3 regions of the Pandoraea faecigallinarum genome follow, and region 1 is predicted to be linked to each of the others. Evidence: predicted binding sites of a transcription regulator. Region 1 holds the regulator's gene; each other region holds the start of a gene.
What was found. The regulator FNR, encoded in region 1, switches genes on or off when oxygen is low (the NO sensors DNR and NnrR bind a similar motif). The targets are predictions, from matches to a motif close to TTGATNNNNATCAA.
Positions count from the first base shown of each region.

Region 2: AB870_RS21165 (OmpW family outer membrane protein) is a predicted target of FNR. The motif match lies at 3,006-3,019, and genes of this name have one in related genera.
Region 3: AB870_RS03335 (OmpW/AlkL family protein) is a predicted target of FNR. The motif match lies at 3,249-3,262, and genes of this name have one in related genera.

Region 1 is NZ_CP011807.3:2,117,479-2,122,658, forward strand. It holds gene AB870_RS09515 (zinc-binding alcohol dehydrogenase family protein) at 1-394, opposite strand, end outside; gene AB870_RS09520 (LysR family transcriptional regulator) at 538-1,464, shown strand; gene AB870_RS09525 (YybH family protein) at 1,520-1,954, opposite strand; gene fnr (fumarate/nitrate reduction transcriptional regulator Fnr) at 2,369-3,115, opposite strand; gene scpB (SMC-Scp complex subunit ScpB) at 3,448-4,791, shown strand; gene AB870_RS09540 (pseudouridine synthase) at 4,938-5,180, shown strand, end outside.
Region 2 is NZ_CP011807.3:4,815,402-4,820,581, reverse strand. It holds gene AB870_RS21180 (deoxyguanosinetriphosphate triphosphohydrolase) at 1-632, shown strand, start outside; gene AB870_RS21175 (ElaB/YgaM/YqjD family protein) at 892-1,269, opposite strand; gene AB870_RS21170 (OmpW/AlkL family protein) at 1,666-2,415, opposite strand; gene AB870_RS21165 (OmpW family outer membrane protein) at 2,696-2,920, opposite strand; gene AB870_RS21160 (IS630 family transposase) at 3,074-4,108, shown strand; partial or broken gene AB870_RS21155 (OmpW/AlkL family protein) at 4,129-4,647, opposite strand; gene AB870_RS21150 (transposase) at 4,846-5,180, shown strand, end outside.
Region 3 is NZ_CP011807.3:728,950-734,129, reverse strand. It holds gene AB870_RS03345 (LysR family transcriptional regulator) at 1-62, opposite strand, end outside; gene AB870_RS26260 (hypothetical protein) at 124-600, shown strand; gene AB870_RS03340 (penicillin-binding protein 1A) at 521-3,082, opposite strand; gene AB870_RS03335 (OmpW/AlkL family protein) at 3,324-4,028, shown strand; gene AB870_RS03330 (DUF2946 family protein) at 4,299-4,766, shown strand; gene AB870_RS03325 (TonB-dependent receptor family protein) at 5,066-5,180, shown strand, end outside.

The DNA.
Region 1 (5,180 bases):
CGGTGATCGTCGTGAGCGGCAGTGCTGCCGCATTCACGAAGTCGAGCGACGCGGGCATGTGACCCGTAATGCGTTCGTCCACCAGATGGAACTCGCTGTTGGCGCCCGGGCGGGTGATGCTGCCCGCGTAGTACACGGGGTCGCCGACCTTGAAGAGGGTCACGTCCGGCCCGACCGCGGCGACGGTACCGGCCGCGTCCCATCCCAGCACGCGCGGGGTCGTCTCGACTTTGTCCTTCGGGGCGCGCACCTTCGTGTCGACCGGGTTCACCGAAATGGCTTCGACCTTGACGAGCAAGTCGTGACCGGCGGGCGTCGGTGTCGGCACCTCGATGTCTTCGAGGGCCCTGGGATCGTCGATGGGGAGGTAACGAGTCAATCCAATGGCTTTCATCTGCTTTCTCCTGTGGGTGATGGCACGCCGCACGATCCGTGGTGAATTGGCGACGCACCGAATGCGATGGCGAAAGACTACGGCTAGTCGATTGATTTGATAATTCGCATAATGCGGAAAATATCTTTTGGAAAAACCATCAAATGGCATTGGACCTCGATACCGTCGCATTGTTCGTGCGCGTTGCGACGTTGGGTAACGTGTCGGCGGCGGGCCGGGAGCGCGGGTTGTCGCCCGCAACGGCCAGCACGCGACTCGCGCAGCTTGAGGGGGGGCTCGGTGCCCGACTGCTGCACCGAACGACCCGGCGAGTCGCGTTGACGCAGGAGGGCGAAGTCTTCCTGGGGCAGGCGCAGGCCTTGCTCGCGGCCGAGGCCCAGGCGCTGGCGAGCGTCGGGCAGGGATTCGCGGCGCCGCAGGGGCTGTTACGGGTATCGTGTTCGTCGTCGTTCGCCCGGCAGCACATTTCGCCCGCATTGCCGGAATTTCTGGCGCGCTATCCCGGTATTTCGCTGGATTTCCGGCTCACGGACCGGGTCGTCGATCTGCTGGAGGAAGGCGTGGACATGGCGATCCGCGTGGGCGCGCTGCGCGACTCGACGCTCATCGCACGAAAGCTCGCGGCGAATCGGCGGACACTGTGTGCGTCGCCTGCCTATCTCGCGGCGCATGGCGCACCGCGGCACCCGAGTGATCTTACGCAGCACGAATGCCTCACGCTCGGAGAGCAGCGCGACTGGCGGTTCGTCACGCCGGGCGGCCCGCTAAGTGTGCGCGTGGCGGGGCGGCTCGTGTCGGATAACGGGGAAGTCCTGCGCGACGCCGTGCTGGCCGGTTTGGGGATCGCGCTCAAATCGACGTGGGACATTGCGGCGCATTTGCAGCGCGGGGAATTGGTGCCCGTGTTGCAAGCGTACCCGCTCGCCGAGGAGGTTGCGATCTGGGCGGTGTACCCGAGCCGGGTGTTCGTGCCGCCGAAAACGCACGCGTTCATTGAGTTCCTGCAGGCGCGTTTCAGTCCGGTGCCATACTGGGAGACGCTGTGGCCGGCCCCGGCGCAGGACAGATAGCGATGGGCCTAACGAGACGCCGAGAGGTGCCGATAGATGTCGAGAGATGCCGAAGTCAATGCAGCCGGTGGGCGCGGGGCAATTGGGAGCCTGTGTCGTCGTGGCCGATGGCTGGACTGGCGTGATGCAGCACGAGCCGCCAACCGTCCGCTTCCTTGAGATAGACGTTGGTGGCCAGCACGAAGGCGTAACGCGCGTCCGGGTGCGTTTCGACCTGAATTTGCTCGAGCACGTTGTGAACGGCGCAAAGCGGGTTATGGGCGACCTGTAGGTGGCTGACCGTCACCTGCACACCGCCTTTGGCGAGGATCTGCCGCCAACTGGTGCGTACGGCCGCCGGGCCGACGTGCCGGGGGCCTGAAGGATGGATGCAGACAACCTCTTCGTCTTCCGACCAGACATCCATCAACGTATCCGTGTCACCGGCACGCAACGCTTCGTAGAACGCGTGCTCGGCGTCTTCCGGGCTGAGAAATATCGCTGCGGGCATAACGGCGGCCTCCGTCGGGGTCCATCGTTGGGATCCATCGTTCGACATGCCGGCCAGAACCCTGCCGAGCGGCGAACGCGCCGATTATGGAGGGTTTGCCCGGGCTTGTCGAACGCGGGCGTTCTCTGCGCGATTTCAGGGTGGTTCCGGCGCGGTCCCGGCGTGATTCCAGCGCGACGCCGCCGCGATTCGGGGCGGCGGGTGTTCGCTGGCGGTGTGCAGACGCGGTGAGCGACCTTTGATCTGGCGCAAGGCATCGATCGAGGCGGGCCGGTAGCTTATGGGTAATGTGCGAGCGGCGCTGCGCGTCCGGGGGTCTGCCGGATCGGCGAACTTGCCGGAAGGCCTGCGGGGAGTTGTGGGGAAGGCCAGGTGGTGACGGCGGGAGCGCTCGTGCGCTCCCGGCAACCGGCATCAGCAGTGATGCACGCCGGCGAGTTCGCGCAGGGCGATACCGTCGACGATCTTGACGTGACGCTGACGGATTTCGATCATGCCGTTTTGCGCGAAACGCGAGAACAGGCGGCTGACCGTTTCCAGCTTGAGTCCGAGGAAACTTCCGATCTCTTCGCGGCTCATGCGCAACACGAACTCGTTGGCCGCATAGCCGCGCGCGGCAAGGCGTTCGGACAGATTCAGCAGAAAGACAGCCAGACGCTCTTCGGCGCGCATGGTGCCGAGCGCGAGCAATTGCTGGTGCTCGTTACGTATTTCCTGGCTCATCAGGCGGTGCAACTGGCGTTGCAGCGAGGGTACCTGACGCGACAGCGTCTCCAGCTCATTGAAGCGTGCGATACACAACTCGCTGTCTTCGAGCGCGATGGCGGTACTCGGATGATGGTTGTCGGCCACGGCATCCAGACCGATGAGTTCGCCCTGAAGGTGGAAGCCGACGACCTGCTCGCGGCCGTCGGGGGCCGTGACACAGCTCTTGAGCGACCCGAAACGAATGCCGTAGACAGCATTCAGGTTGTCGTTGGCGTGATAGAGCACTTCGCCTTTCTTGAGGCGGCGGCGCTCGCTGACGAGTGCGTCCAGTCGTTCCAGCTCCGGCTCAGGGATGCCGACGGGCAGGCAGAACTGCCCCAATGAGCAGGTGGAACAACGAGGCTGGGCAACCGGAATGGGGTTGCCGGGAATGCGACCGGTCTCTGTGGTCATGGAGGCCCCTGAAGTTATTTCGAGAGTTTACCATGAGGCGTCGACCCGTCGTTTCGATGGGCGAGACGTCAGGGTTTCGACGATGCTTTACGGGCGTCGGTGTTTCAGTAATAATTGCGCTCATACCGGACGTCCGTCTCGCCGCACTGTCGGCCTGGGCGTTTTCCCGGCAGGTCGTTCGAGCATTCTGGTCGCGCCGCCGTCACTACGACCGAACACAATAGGGCGCGCGCTTATGCGAAGCGGTTGTCATCTGCGACCGTTTCTCGTGTTCCAAGCATCCATTTATTCCTGATACCGGGTTGCCAAGCCCCCGGTCTGCTTAGTCGCACATGAATACCCAAGAGGCGAAACTCGTCCTCGAGACCGCGTTGATTTGCGCGCAGGAACCGCTCAAGGTCGGCGATCTGCGCAAGCTTTTCAATGACGCCGTGTCTGGTGACACGGTGCGCGCGCTACTCGAGGAAATCCGCGTGCAATGGGATGGCCGAGGTGTGGAATTGGTGGCGTTGGCCACCGGCTGGCGTTTCCAGAGCCGTCCGCGCATGCGTGAATACCTTGACCGCCTCAATCCGGAGAAGCCGCCGAAGTACTCGCGCGCCGTGATGGAGACACTGGCGATCATTGCGTATCGTCAGCCGGTCACCCGCGGCGATATCGAAGAGATTCGCGGCGTGACGGTCAACACGCAGATCATCAAGCAGCTCGAAGATCGTGGCTGGATCGAGGTCATTGGTCATCGTGACGTGCCCGGCCGGCCGGGTTTGTATGCCACGACCAAGGACTTCCTGGACGATCTCGGTCTGCGCGCACTCGACGCGCTGCCGCCACTCGAAGATCCGGCTGCTCAGGCGCAGATCGATCTGCTCGCGCAGCAGAACATCGAATTCGGCGAACGTGCCGACGGTGAAGACGGGGAGGCCACGTCGGACGACGTGCCGGTTGCCGACGCCGAAGCCCTCGCGCTGCTCGCGCAGACGCGGGCCGACGACCTGCCGCTTGCGCAAGGATTGCCGGAAGATCAGCGTGCGCAACCGTCCGCCGGCGAGGCGTTGACGCAGGAGGCGTTGCTCGATGCCGTCATGGCCGAAGGTGAGGCGCCAGCAGTCGATGTCGTGACGGCCGGGCCGGAGATGGCTGCGGAAGTGGCGGCCAGGGCCGAAGTGGATGCCGGTACGTCTGCTGAAAATTCGCCGGATGCCGAGGAACTCGCGGTCCCGGTACACGTCAGTGAGCAGGACGATGCGCCGCGCGGCAACGTGCCGGACGTGTCCGGCGCGGCTGACGGCGAAGCGCCGGGTGAGGCACGGAGCGGAATGCGGGGTGACGTGCCGGGCCGTGCGTTGGCAGCCACCGATGCGCATCCGCTGGAAGACGCGGAAAGCCTGCAACACGAGGAATTTTCCGAAGTGTCGGCGCCCGAGGTTCCTGTCGGCGACGATTCGCCGCAAGATACGCAGGGTGTAGGGCACGAAGTCGGACATGAGGCCGGGCAAGCGGCCGGAATAGAAGAAGACGCGACGCATGCGGCAGATTCCGCAGCGTCGTTGGCGCAGGAGGTTTCCCCGCACGCTGTCGACTCGGCAGCGAACGAAGCCGCCGCCGGGCAGCCCATGTCCGGTGCGATCGACGGCGAGAACGACGGGGACGACAAGAATCTCGTCACCGGTACCTGAGGCGCGGTCGCACCGCACGCATTCGCAGGGCCGTTAGCGAAAGAACGAAGTCGCGGCACGTATTTGCCGCGCATTCATGGTGCGAACACGGATCTGGGCAGCGACTTTGCCTGCCCGCGACGATCCCGTTTTCCAATGAGGTTGTGTTGAAACAAAACGAAGAATCCCAGGACCTGCACGCGCGCGATGCCGGTGCCGAAGCACGTTCGCCGGAGGGCGAGGGCGGCGATGAAAAGGCGTCGCGCCGCGGTTTGCGCCGTGGCCCGCGCAGTCTGATTGCCCGCCGTCGTGCGGCGCAACAGGCCAAGCGCGAGGGCGACGACAACGGCGAATTCGCTGCGGAAGCTGCGCAAGGCGCGCCATCGGGTGAGGCGGTGCAAGCGCATTCG
Region 2 (5,180 bases), 2.5 Mb from region 1:
GCCTCGGTGAGCTCGGCGAGCGATTTCTCAAGGGGCGTCAGCCGGGCATCGAGGCGCAGATTGCCAATCTGGCCGACGAGATCGCCTACAACAATCACGATATCGACGATGGGGTGCGCTCCGGACTGTTGACCCTGGAACAGCTCGACGAGGTACCGCTGTGGAAGCGCTACTGCGCAGAGGCGAAACTTGAGTGGCCCGACATTTCCGGGCGACGTCTGGTGCACGAAACGACGCGGCGAATCATCAATGCCCTGATCGTCGACCTGATTGCGACGACGCGCCAGCGTATCGCTGATGCGTCGCCGTTCTCGATGGACGACGTACGTGCGTCTGGACCGTTGGTCGCGTTCAGCGCGGAGATGCGCGAGCAAGCCGGCAGTCTCAAGCGGTTTCTGTTCGACAACCTCTACCGGCACTACCTGGTTATGCGCATGGCTGCCAAGGCGCAGCGCATCGTGCAGGAGTTGTTCGAGGCGTTTCTGACGGACCCGCGGCTGTTGCCGCCGAACTACCGGCCGGAGAATCCGCAGGATCAGCCACGCTGGATCGCCCATTACGTGGCCGGAATGACGGATCGCTACGCGATCAAGGAATACCGCCGCCTATTCGCCGTCGAACCTACCCTCTGATGGGGGCACCCGGCGTCGGCGGGACTCGTCCAGCGTGTCGATGCCTTGGGCGTACGTACGCCGTAAGTGGGCAGGAGCCGGCCGGCGCGAAAAGTGCTGGTTGCGAAATCGTGCCTCCCTGCCGTTCACGCCTGCGCAAAAAAACAGCCGGCGTCTTGCCGGCTGTTTTCGTTCCGCGGTAACCATACGTAACGGCACATAACCGCACATAACCATACGTAACCGGGCGCTGTCGTGTCGCGTCTTCGGATGACAGCGTTTAGCTACGTCCGGCGATGAAGCCGAGCACCAGAGCAACTGCGGCCACGGTGCCGATGGTTTGCCACGGACGCTCATGCACATAGCCGTCGGCTTCGTCCCACACTTCGTTCGCTCGATCACGCAACTTGGCACGCGCATCACCAAAGTCGCTACGTGCCTGACGCAGTTTGTCACCGATCTCGGCGCGTAAGGCTTCGATGTCGGACGCCGACTTGGCATTGGACAATGCATGATCGAGATCGTCGAGCAGGTCGCGTACACGGGAAGACACATCGCCACTCGCCAGACGCGCCGCTCGCGCGGTACGCCGCCCGGCGAAGCGTGCGTCTTCCAGGCTGCTGTTGAGTGCCGTTTCCGCTTTCGAGGCAATTCCCATTTTCAGACTCCCAAGAGGTGGTATTGAAATGCGGCGTCCGGCACAACCGGGAGGAGACAGACGCCGATGGAACCCTGAGGCGAGCGGCCATTATGGCGCGGCCCGCTTGCGTGCGTACACCTCAACAGACCGTTTGCGAAAAAAGAAAGTTGCAGCCGGTTGGCTGAAGATAATGTGGGAATGCGCTGACATCGTATCCGACGAGGGGATAGATGCGAAAACGCCGCACGAGGCGGCGTTTTCGGTGCAACTTGACGCGATTTACATCGTGCCGCGACGGCCGGGGAGCGCTACGGGGTTCCAGGAGTCCCCAACGTGCCTCCGCGGCGACGATAAAGCGTTTAATCGACAGCCAGCCACCCACCCGCAATTTCCGGAAGCGGCTGGATCAGCGCCTTAGAAGCGATAGCCCAACGACAGGAACGTCACGACCGGGTTCAGCTTGACCTTGGCTTCGCTGGTCGTCGTGATCGGACCGCGCGTCGTCGTCAGCTTGGCCGTCGTGCTCACCGGGATGTACGACACCGAGAAGGCGAGCGTCCAATGCTTGTCGACGTTCCAGTTAAGACCGGCGTTGAACACCGGTGCCCACGAGTTCGTCAACTGTGCCGTGGTGTTTCCGCCCGACCCACCCGTCAGAGCGTTGCTCGCCAGCGACTGGAAGCCTGGGGTCAGTTCAATGTTCGAGTACCAGAAGTAGCTCGCACCGATACCGACGAACGGACGCCACGTGTCGTTCGCCTTGCCGAAGTAGTACTTCAGCAAGACGGCCGGACTCCATTGCTTGGCCGACGCCAGCGAGCCTCCGCCCGGCAACGCAAGGCTGCCCGTGCCATACAGGCGGAATTTCGGCGGCACGCCGAACACGCCTTCGACCGCGATGTTGTCGGTGAAGAAATGGGTCAGCGTGAGGCCGAGCGTGTCCGCGTCGTCGACATTCGCGCCCGTATTGCCCAGGCGGCTGTTCACCTGCGACGCCAGTCCCGGAATATTCGATCCAGTCACGTGCAGCGGATCACTCGAAACCTGGGGCGAGAGGTGGAACCAGCCCGCGCTGACCATCGTATCCCCGGCCTGCTGTGCGAAGGCGGTCCCCGATGCCGTCAGCATAGCCGCGGCAGCAATCGTCAAATGCTTCAACTTCATCGATTCGTCTCCTGCTCAAGATTCTTTATTGTCGAGAATTTCGTTAAATGAAATTCAGGGCCATTATGCCGACCGTGCATATTCGCGGATAGCAAGAGACTGGAGGTCACGCTCTAATGGTGTTGTATCCGCGCATCGACCTATGGAATGCCCTTAGAAAAAAGCGCTGGACGAAAGAAAAGCGCGCCCTTATATGTCAGGCACGCTTTAGGAATTCACTGCGGAGTCCGATATTCCGGCCGCAGCGGGCGGAACGCAATTTGCGTCCCGCCCGCTGGGTCTAGAACTTGTAGCCGAGGGAGACGAACGTCACAATCGGATTGAGCTTGATTTCGGCGTCCGAGGACGAGAGCACGGTGCCGTCCTGCGCCTTGATCTTGATGTTCGCCGTGGTCTTGAGCGGCAGGTAGGAGACCGACGCGCTTGCGACCCAGTGCTTATCGAATGCATAAGAAACACCGGCGTTGAAAACCGGTTGCCATGACGCGGAAGATTTGGCTTCCACCGTTGTGGGTCCGTTATGCCCGGAAGTAAAAGCGAGCACGCTGCCGAAGTTCTGATTCAGCGCCGATTCAAAATTCGGATTGAGATTGACGTTCGTGAAGAACGTATACTAACATTTTAGAAAGTAAAATCACTTTTGCGATATAGTGTCGAGATGAAATGCAAACGCTTATCCGACGGTCGCAAACTGGACCACCACACCCTCCAGGTCATGCGCCAGCAAGCCGTCAAAGCGGTGCGCGCAGGCGAAGCGGTAGCCAACGTGGCGGCTGCGTACGGCCTGAGTGTTCGCACGATTTTTAGCTGGCTCGCGAAGTTCGCTGACGGCGGGCAAAATGCATTGCTGGCCAAACCGATTTCCGGTCGCCCGCCAAAGATCAGCGCCGACGAAATGCGCTGGATTGCCCAAGCCGTTCGCGAGAACTCCCCGCAACAGTTCAAGTTCGAATTCGGTTTGTGGACATTGTCGCTGATCGGCGAGTTGATCAAACGGCAGTTCGGAAAAACCCTGGCGTTGGCCTCCGTCAGTCGCGTGATGAAACTGCTTGGGTTCTCGGTTCAAAAGCCGCTGTACCAAGCGTGGCAGCAAGATGCCAAGTTAGTCCAGCAGTGGGAAGCCGAAACCTATCCCGCGATCAAAGCCCAGGCCCGTGCCGAAGGTGCCACGATCTACTTCGCCGATGAAGCCGGCATTCGTTCCGATTACCACACCGGCACAACCTGGGCGCCGATTGGACAAACGCCTGTCGTTACCGTGACCGGACGCCGGTTCTCGTTGAATATGATCTCGGCAGTCAGCCCACGCGGCGACTTCCGGTTCATGATTCATGAAGGTTCCGTGAGCTCACGTACCTTCAAAGAATTCCTCACGCGCCTGATGATCGGCGCGACAAAACCCGTGTTCCTCATCGTCGATGGTCATCCCATCCATAAATCCAAGCTCGTCAAAGACTATGTCGCATCGCTCGATGGCCGGCTCAAGCTGTTCTACCTGCCGCCGTACGCACCGCAACTGAACCCGGACGAACAAGTGTGGGCGCATGTCAAACGCCAGGTCAGCCGACGCCTTGTGCAAAACAGCGATGACATGAAAAAACTCGCACTTGGCGCCCTGCGGCGAATCCAAAAACTGCCCGAACTCGTCAAATCGTTCTTCCAACAACCCGAGTGCCAATATGCGGCACAATGAATTTACTTTCTAAAAAGTTAGTAACTCACACCGATTCCCAGAAACGGGCGGAATGTCGAATTGGCCTGTCCGAAGTAATACTGCAACACGAGCGCCGGGCTCCACTGGCGCACGCTTTGCACGATCGGATTGTTTTGCGCCGCGCCGAGGTCGATACTCGTGAGCGCGCCGGCCAGTCCCGGCGGTGCAATCACGCCCTGACCGGTGAGTTTGAACTTGGCCGGAACGCCGGCCACCGTCTGGAGCGCGATGTTGTCGGTGAAGAAGTGCGTGATGACCAGCCCGAGCGTGTCGGCGTTGCTGACCTTCGCGCCGCTGCCGGGTGAAGTAAAGTTCGAGGGCACGAGGGCGGGGGTGATCCCTTCCTGCGTGACGTTGGTGGTCATCGGCTTGCTGGAGTCCTGTGGCGCAATGTGGAACCAGCCGAGGTTGACGACGTTGTCGCCGGCCTGTTGTGCACTGGCGCTGGTGGACGCCAGGGAAATGCCGAGTCCGAGCGCGCATAAGCACGCCGCGGACCGATAGGTCCGAGTTGCCATTTGTCTTTCCTCCCAAGATTATTTATTTATTTTTCGATGCATTATGCGCTTGGGATTTCGCGGCGCAATCGTCGGATCTAGAACTTTTGTACGAATCAACTGGGTTTGGCGAGATATCAGTATTTAAAGAGATTTTTCATGGTGAATCTCTCTCGCGAATCGTGATGTCGAGCTTTAAAGCATTACATTTGAATCAGCATGGCCCGATTACCGAGACTCTTCATTCCACGTCAGCCGCAGCACGTGATTCTGCGCGGCAATAACCGGCAGGCAATCTTCGTTGACGACGAGGATCGACGCGTGTTTCACGACCGCCTTCGCGATGCCGCACGTGCCAACGGGCTTGCCATTCACGCCTGGTGCATGATGCCGAACCATCTGCATCTGGTCGCCACGCCGGGCGACGAGCGCAGCCTGCCCGCGACATTGCAGTCGGTCGGCCGCTATTACGTCCTCTATTTCAATCGACGTCATCAGCGTACCGGCACGCTGTGGGAAGGGCGGTATCGGGCGACGGTGATCGAGGCCGAGCA
Region 3 (5,180 bases), 1.4 Mb from region 1:
TGCCGGATGAACATGGATCGCGCCCCCTTTGCGCCGTCGATACCGCGGCGAGTGCATTTCATGCATCGCTATATCTTTATGAATATAGCGCAAGCGATGACGAGCCAGTCATGAGAATGCGGCATGACTGTTATGGGGAATCCCGCCCGGCGCGCGCCGGGCAGCGATGTGGGGTGCGGCAGTCGCCAAGGCCCCGTCGATGTGGCCGTCGCCGAGAGGATCGCCCTGCCGGTTGGTGAGGCGCGCGTTGAAGCGCCTGGTGGGGTGCCTGGTGAGGTGTCTGGTGAGGCGTTTGTTGAGGCGCTTGGTGAAGCGTTTGTTGAGGTGCTTGTTGAGGTGCTTGTTGAGGCGTTTGTTGAGGCGTTTGTTGAGGCGTTTGTTGAGGCGTTTGTTGAGGCGTTTGTTGAGGCGTTTGTTGAGGCGTTTGTTGAGGTGCTTGGTGAGGCGCTTGGTGAGGCGTTTGGTGAGGCGATTGTTGAGGTGCTTGGTGAGACACCTGATGCGCGGCTTGCCGGGTCCTCTACTGTGCCGGTGCGGGTGCCGGGGACACCTGTGGGTTCTGCGGCGGATTCTGTGATGGGACCGGCGGCGACAGGATGACGCCGCCGGTCGGGGCCGAGGGCATCGACGTGCCGGGTGGCACGCCCCCCGGCCCATTCCACTCGCCCGGCACCCCCGGAATCGTAGTCCCATGCGGTGCCGGTGTACTCGCCGGCGACGCATCGTCCGGCTGCGCCAGTACGGCCGAGGCGATCGGCACGGGCAATGGGCCGCTGGCGGTGTCGGGGGTGGGCGCCGACGCGTTGGCCGGGTTCGCGGCTTTCTGCGCGCCGGTCTCATTTGCCGGTGCCGGCGCGCTCGCCTGGCGCTTCACTTGCGCTTTCTGCCTGGGCTCCGGCTTCTTCGCAAAAAGGCCGGTCACCCAATCCGAGGCCCGCGTCCATAAATCGCTGTACCAGTGATGGTTATCCGGCGCCTCGAACTTCGCATTTCCGTCGATCACCCTGGCCCGCAGCGCCCGTGAGAAGACGTCGCCGACGATTGGCAATGCGCTGTGCGCGCCCTGTCCCCAATAATCGCTGCGCAACGTAATACGGCTGTCGTTGAAGCCCACCCACGCACCTGCGACCAACTGCGACTGCATCAGAATGAACCAGCCGTCGGTGTTGTTTTGCGTCGTGCCGGTCTTGCCCGCAACATCGGCGCGAATCCCGAAGCGCGTGCGAATCGCGTTGCCCGTGCCGCGATTGACGACACCGCGCATCGTGTCGAGCAAGGTGTAGTCGTCGGCCTCGGAGAGCGCCCGCTCGGGACGCGCCGGCGAGAACGTCGCCAACACTTCGCCATCGCCGTTGGTGATCTCCGTGACCATCGTCGGCTCACGATACTCGCCGCCGTCCGCAATAGTGCCGTACGCGGCCACCATCTCCTTGAGCGAGACAGGGCTGGTGCCAAGCGCCAGCGACGGCACCGCGTCGAGCCTGCTTTCTCGCACGCCCATCGCCCGCGCCAGACCGACCACCCGGGAGGGACCGACATCCTGCATCAACTGCGCCGTGACGGTATTGCGCGATTGCGCCAGCGCGTCGCTCAGCTTCATCGGCTTGTTGGTCGGTGCGGTGTCGTCGCTCGGCCGCCAGATCTCGCCTCCCGCAAGGGGAATCTCCACAGGCTGATCGACGATGGTGTCGTCCGGCTTGCGTCCCTTGACGAAGGCAGCACCATAGACGAATGGTTTGAACGTCGATCCGGGTTGACGGCGCGCCTGCTGAACGTGATCGAACGGGTCGGTCGTGAAGTCGCGGCTTCCGACCCACGCACGAATCTCGCCCGTGCGCGGATCGATGGCAAGGAAGCCTGCCTGCAAGCGCGTCTTCGTCTCGCGCAGGTTCTGCATGAATGGCTTGTCCGCGAACAGACGCTTCATTGCCGCCTCCGGCGCCTCGCCGCCTGCGACCGCGTTGCGATACTCTGCCGACTCCCGCACGAAGGCCTGTACCAGGACCGTGTTGTCGCGCCATCCGCCTCGGGCCGACCAGTTCGCGTCGGCAATACCTTGCAGTTGATTCGCCTGACGCGTGAGCGCCTGCGTCGCCATCGTCTGCAAGCGGGAGTCGATGGTGGTGTGCACCACCAGACCGTCGGAATAAATGTTGTAGTCGTTGCGATCGGCCCAGCCGATCAGCCATTTGCGCAATTGCTGCGCGAAGTGCGGCGCGGGTCCCGGCGCTTCGGTCTGGCGCTCGAAGTCGATGCGCAAGGGACGCTTTTGCAGCGCGGCGAGTTTCGATGCGTCCAGATCGCCGAACTTCACCATCTGCGCGAGCACCGTGTTGCGGCGTTGCAGCGCGCGCTCCGGGTTGATGACGGGGTTGTAGTAACTGTTGCCCTTGAGCATGCCGACGAGCGTGGCCGCTTCAACGACATCCAACTGGTCCGCCGACTTGTCGAAGTACGTGCGCGCCGCCATCTCGATGCCGAACGCGTTGTACAGGAACGGAACGGTATTCAGATACGTCTCGAGGATCTCCGGCTTGGTGTAGAGCGCCTCGATCTTGAGCGCGGTAATCGCTTCCTTCAGTTTGCGCGTGAGCGTGGGCGCGCGGCCGATATCGTCCGGATACAAATTGCGCGCGAGTTGCTGAGTGATGGTCGAGCCGCCCTGACGGTCCCCGGAGAACGTGTGCAGCGCCGCCCCCGCGGTGCGCTTCAGATCGATGCCGTGATGCTCGTAAAAGCGGTGATCTTCCGTCGATATGAGCGCCTTGACGACATTGGGCGATACGTCCTTGAGCGACACCCACTCGCGATTCGACGGCCGGAATTCGGCAATCGGTTTGCCATCCACGGATAGCACCTGCGCCGGCCGATCGACCTTCGCGCGGCGGATATCGCGAATGCCCGGCGTAAACGGAATCAGGATGAGCGTGTAGCCGACGAGCAGGCACGGCAGCGCGGCGATAGCGATCAGTACACCCCGACGCGTGGGATGCCGCACGTGATACCCAACCCGAACGGCATACGGCTGCAGCGATTGCAGAAGACGCAGACCATGCCGGCCCGCCTGAGCGGCGGCATGCAGGAGCGAGGAAAACAGCGACGAAATCGGGCGCTTCACGATGAGGGACAGCGTGGCAAAGTCCGCATCCTACCAAAACCCGCCGCTCACTCGCGCGACGGCGGCGACCGGGGCCGCCATCCGGCGTTCGCGACAGTTTGTCGCACCAGCGGTTCGCACTCTCTCGCTCTTGATGCGCATCAAAGGCGTCGGCACGACGCGCTTCTACCATCGGCCGTGCTCACTCACGACTTTGGAAAACATCATGAAGCATTCCCTTGGTGCCGTGGCCATCGCAGCGGCACTGCTCACCGGTAACGCCGTGTTCAGCGGCTCTGCCTGCGCACAGACCCCGCCCCAGACCTCTCGCGGCACACCTGACACAGCGACAACTCCCGGCTTCATCAAGAACAGCGCGCAGGGCGTCTATGCCGGCGACATTCTTGCGCGCGTTCGCGCCATCGGGATCATGCCCGACTCGCATGCGAGCGGCAGCGTGCTGCCTACGCTCGGCGTCACGGTGAACAACGCGATCGTGCCCGAGCTCGACTTCACGTACATGATTCTCGACAACGTGGGCGTCGAACTCATTCTCGGCATGTCGCGCCATCAACTCACGTCCAACCTCGGGCATCTCGGCGGTGTGAATGTGCTGCCGCCGACCCTGCTGCTTCAGTACCACTTCAACCATGCCGGCAAGGTGCGTCCCTACGTGGGTGCGGGTATCAATTACACCCGCTTCTGGAACAGCAATCTGAACGCCGGCGGCACGCCCATCGAAATCAGGAACCACAGCGTCGGCCCGGCATTGCAAGCCGGTGTGGACATTCAGATGACCAAATACCTGTTCTTCAACGTCGACATCAAGAAAATCTGGATGAAGACGGATACCTCGCTGGCCGGAACCGATCTCGGCACGCTGCACATCGATCCGCTGATCGTCGGCGTCGGTGTTGGGATGAAGTTCTGATATCCGGTGCGGGGCGCCACGCGCTGGGGGGCCGTGGCGCTCCCTTTTTGTTCACACGGATCGATGCGTCAAATTGTCGCGCCCTCCCTACATGAGAACGCAAAGCATTTACGCAATGCGACGACAGCACCTACAATGCCTGGTTCCCCGAGGTTCGCTCGCATCCGATTTCTCGATTTCTCGATTTCTCGATTTCTCGATTTTGCGATTCCGTGATGACGTCATGACGTCGTGACATGAGCGCCTCGCTTCCTTCTTACCGGTCAAGGCATGCGCAAGCTCCGTCAGCATCGCGTCGCAATCGGAATCGCCTTGATGGCGATCCTGCTGGCAGCGCTCATGCCTGCGATTGCGCAGTGGCGAGCCGCCATGCAGGAAGACCCGTTCGCGGTCTATTGCACGGTACAGGGCACTCAGGCCGCAGCGGGGACAAACACCGCACCGAGCGCCGACGCCCGGCGCGAGCCGGCACATGACGGCCATGACGGGCACGACGATGCGCAGGCCCCGCAAGTCCAGGGGCAACCCGCAGCGCATCACAGCAGCCATGGTGGCGGGGACCCTTCCCTTGCCGCTGCCGGCCATTGGGAGAAGTGCGGCTACTGTGCCCTGTGGGCTCACCAGCCGCTCGTCACTACCGATTTCCATACCCCCCCGCCCGTCGCGCGGGCTCGCATCGATGCCGCCCCCCGGCGTTGGTGTCGCATTTCCCGCGCGCCCGCTTCTCCGACGCCTTAGCCCGCGCGCCGCCCTCTCTCGCCGTCTGATCCCCTGACCGCCAGCACGGCCCGCCTTGGCTCGCCGATGCAGCGGTTCCTGTCGAACGCACCATGCTTCGTTGGCTCGCACCGTCTTTCGTGCCTCGCCTATCAGTGTCGTACGAACATCATGCGGATTTCGCGTGACGCTGTATGACGCCATGTGACGTCGTCCGTCCGTCACGAGGTTCCGAAAGACACCACGCCCGCATGGCACGCGTCGCGTTCGTCATCTCACGATCATCAGGCGACCGTCGCGCGGTCGCGAGAGAGACACTCATGTCACGTTCCATCACGCAGAAGCCGTTGCAAACGGCCATCGCGCTCGCCCTTGCTTCACTGGGCAGCGCCGCACACGCACTCACTAACGATCCCGCCTCGACTGGCCTGAGCG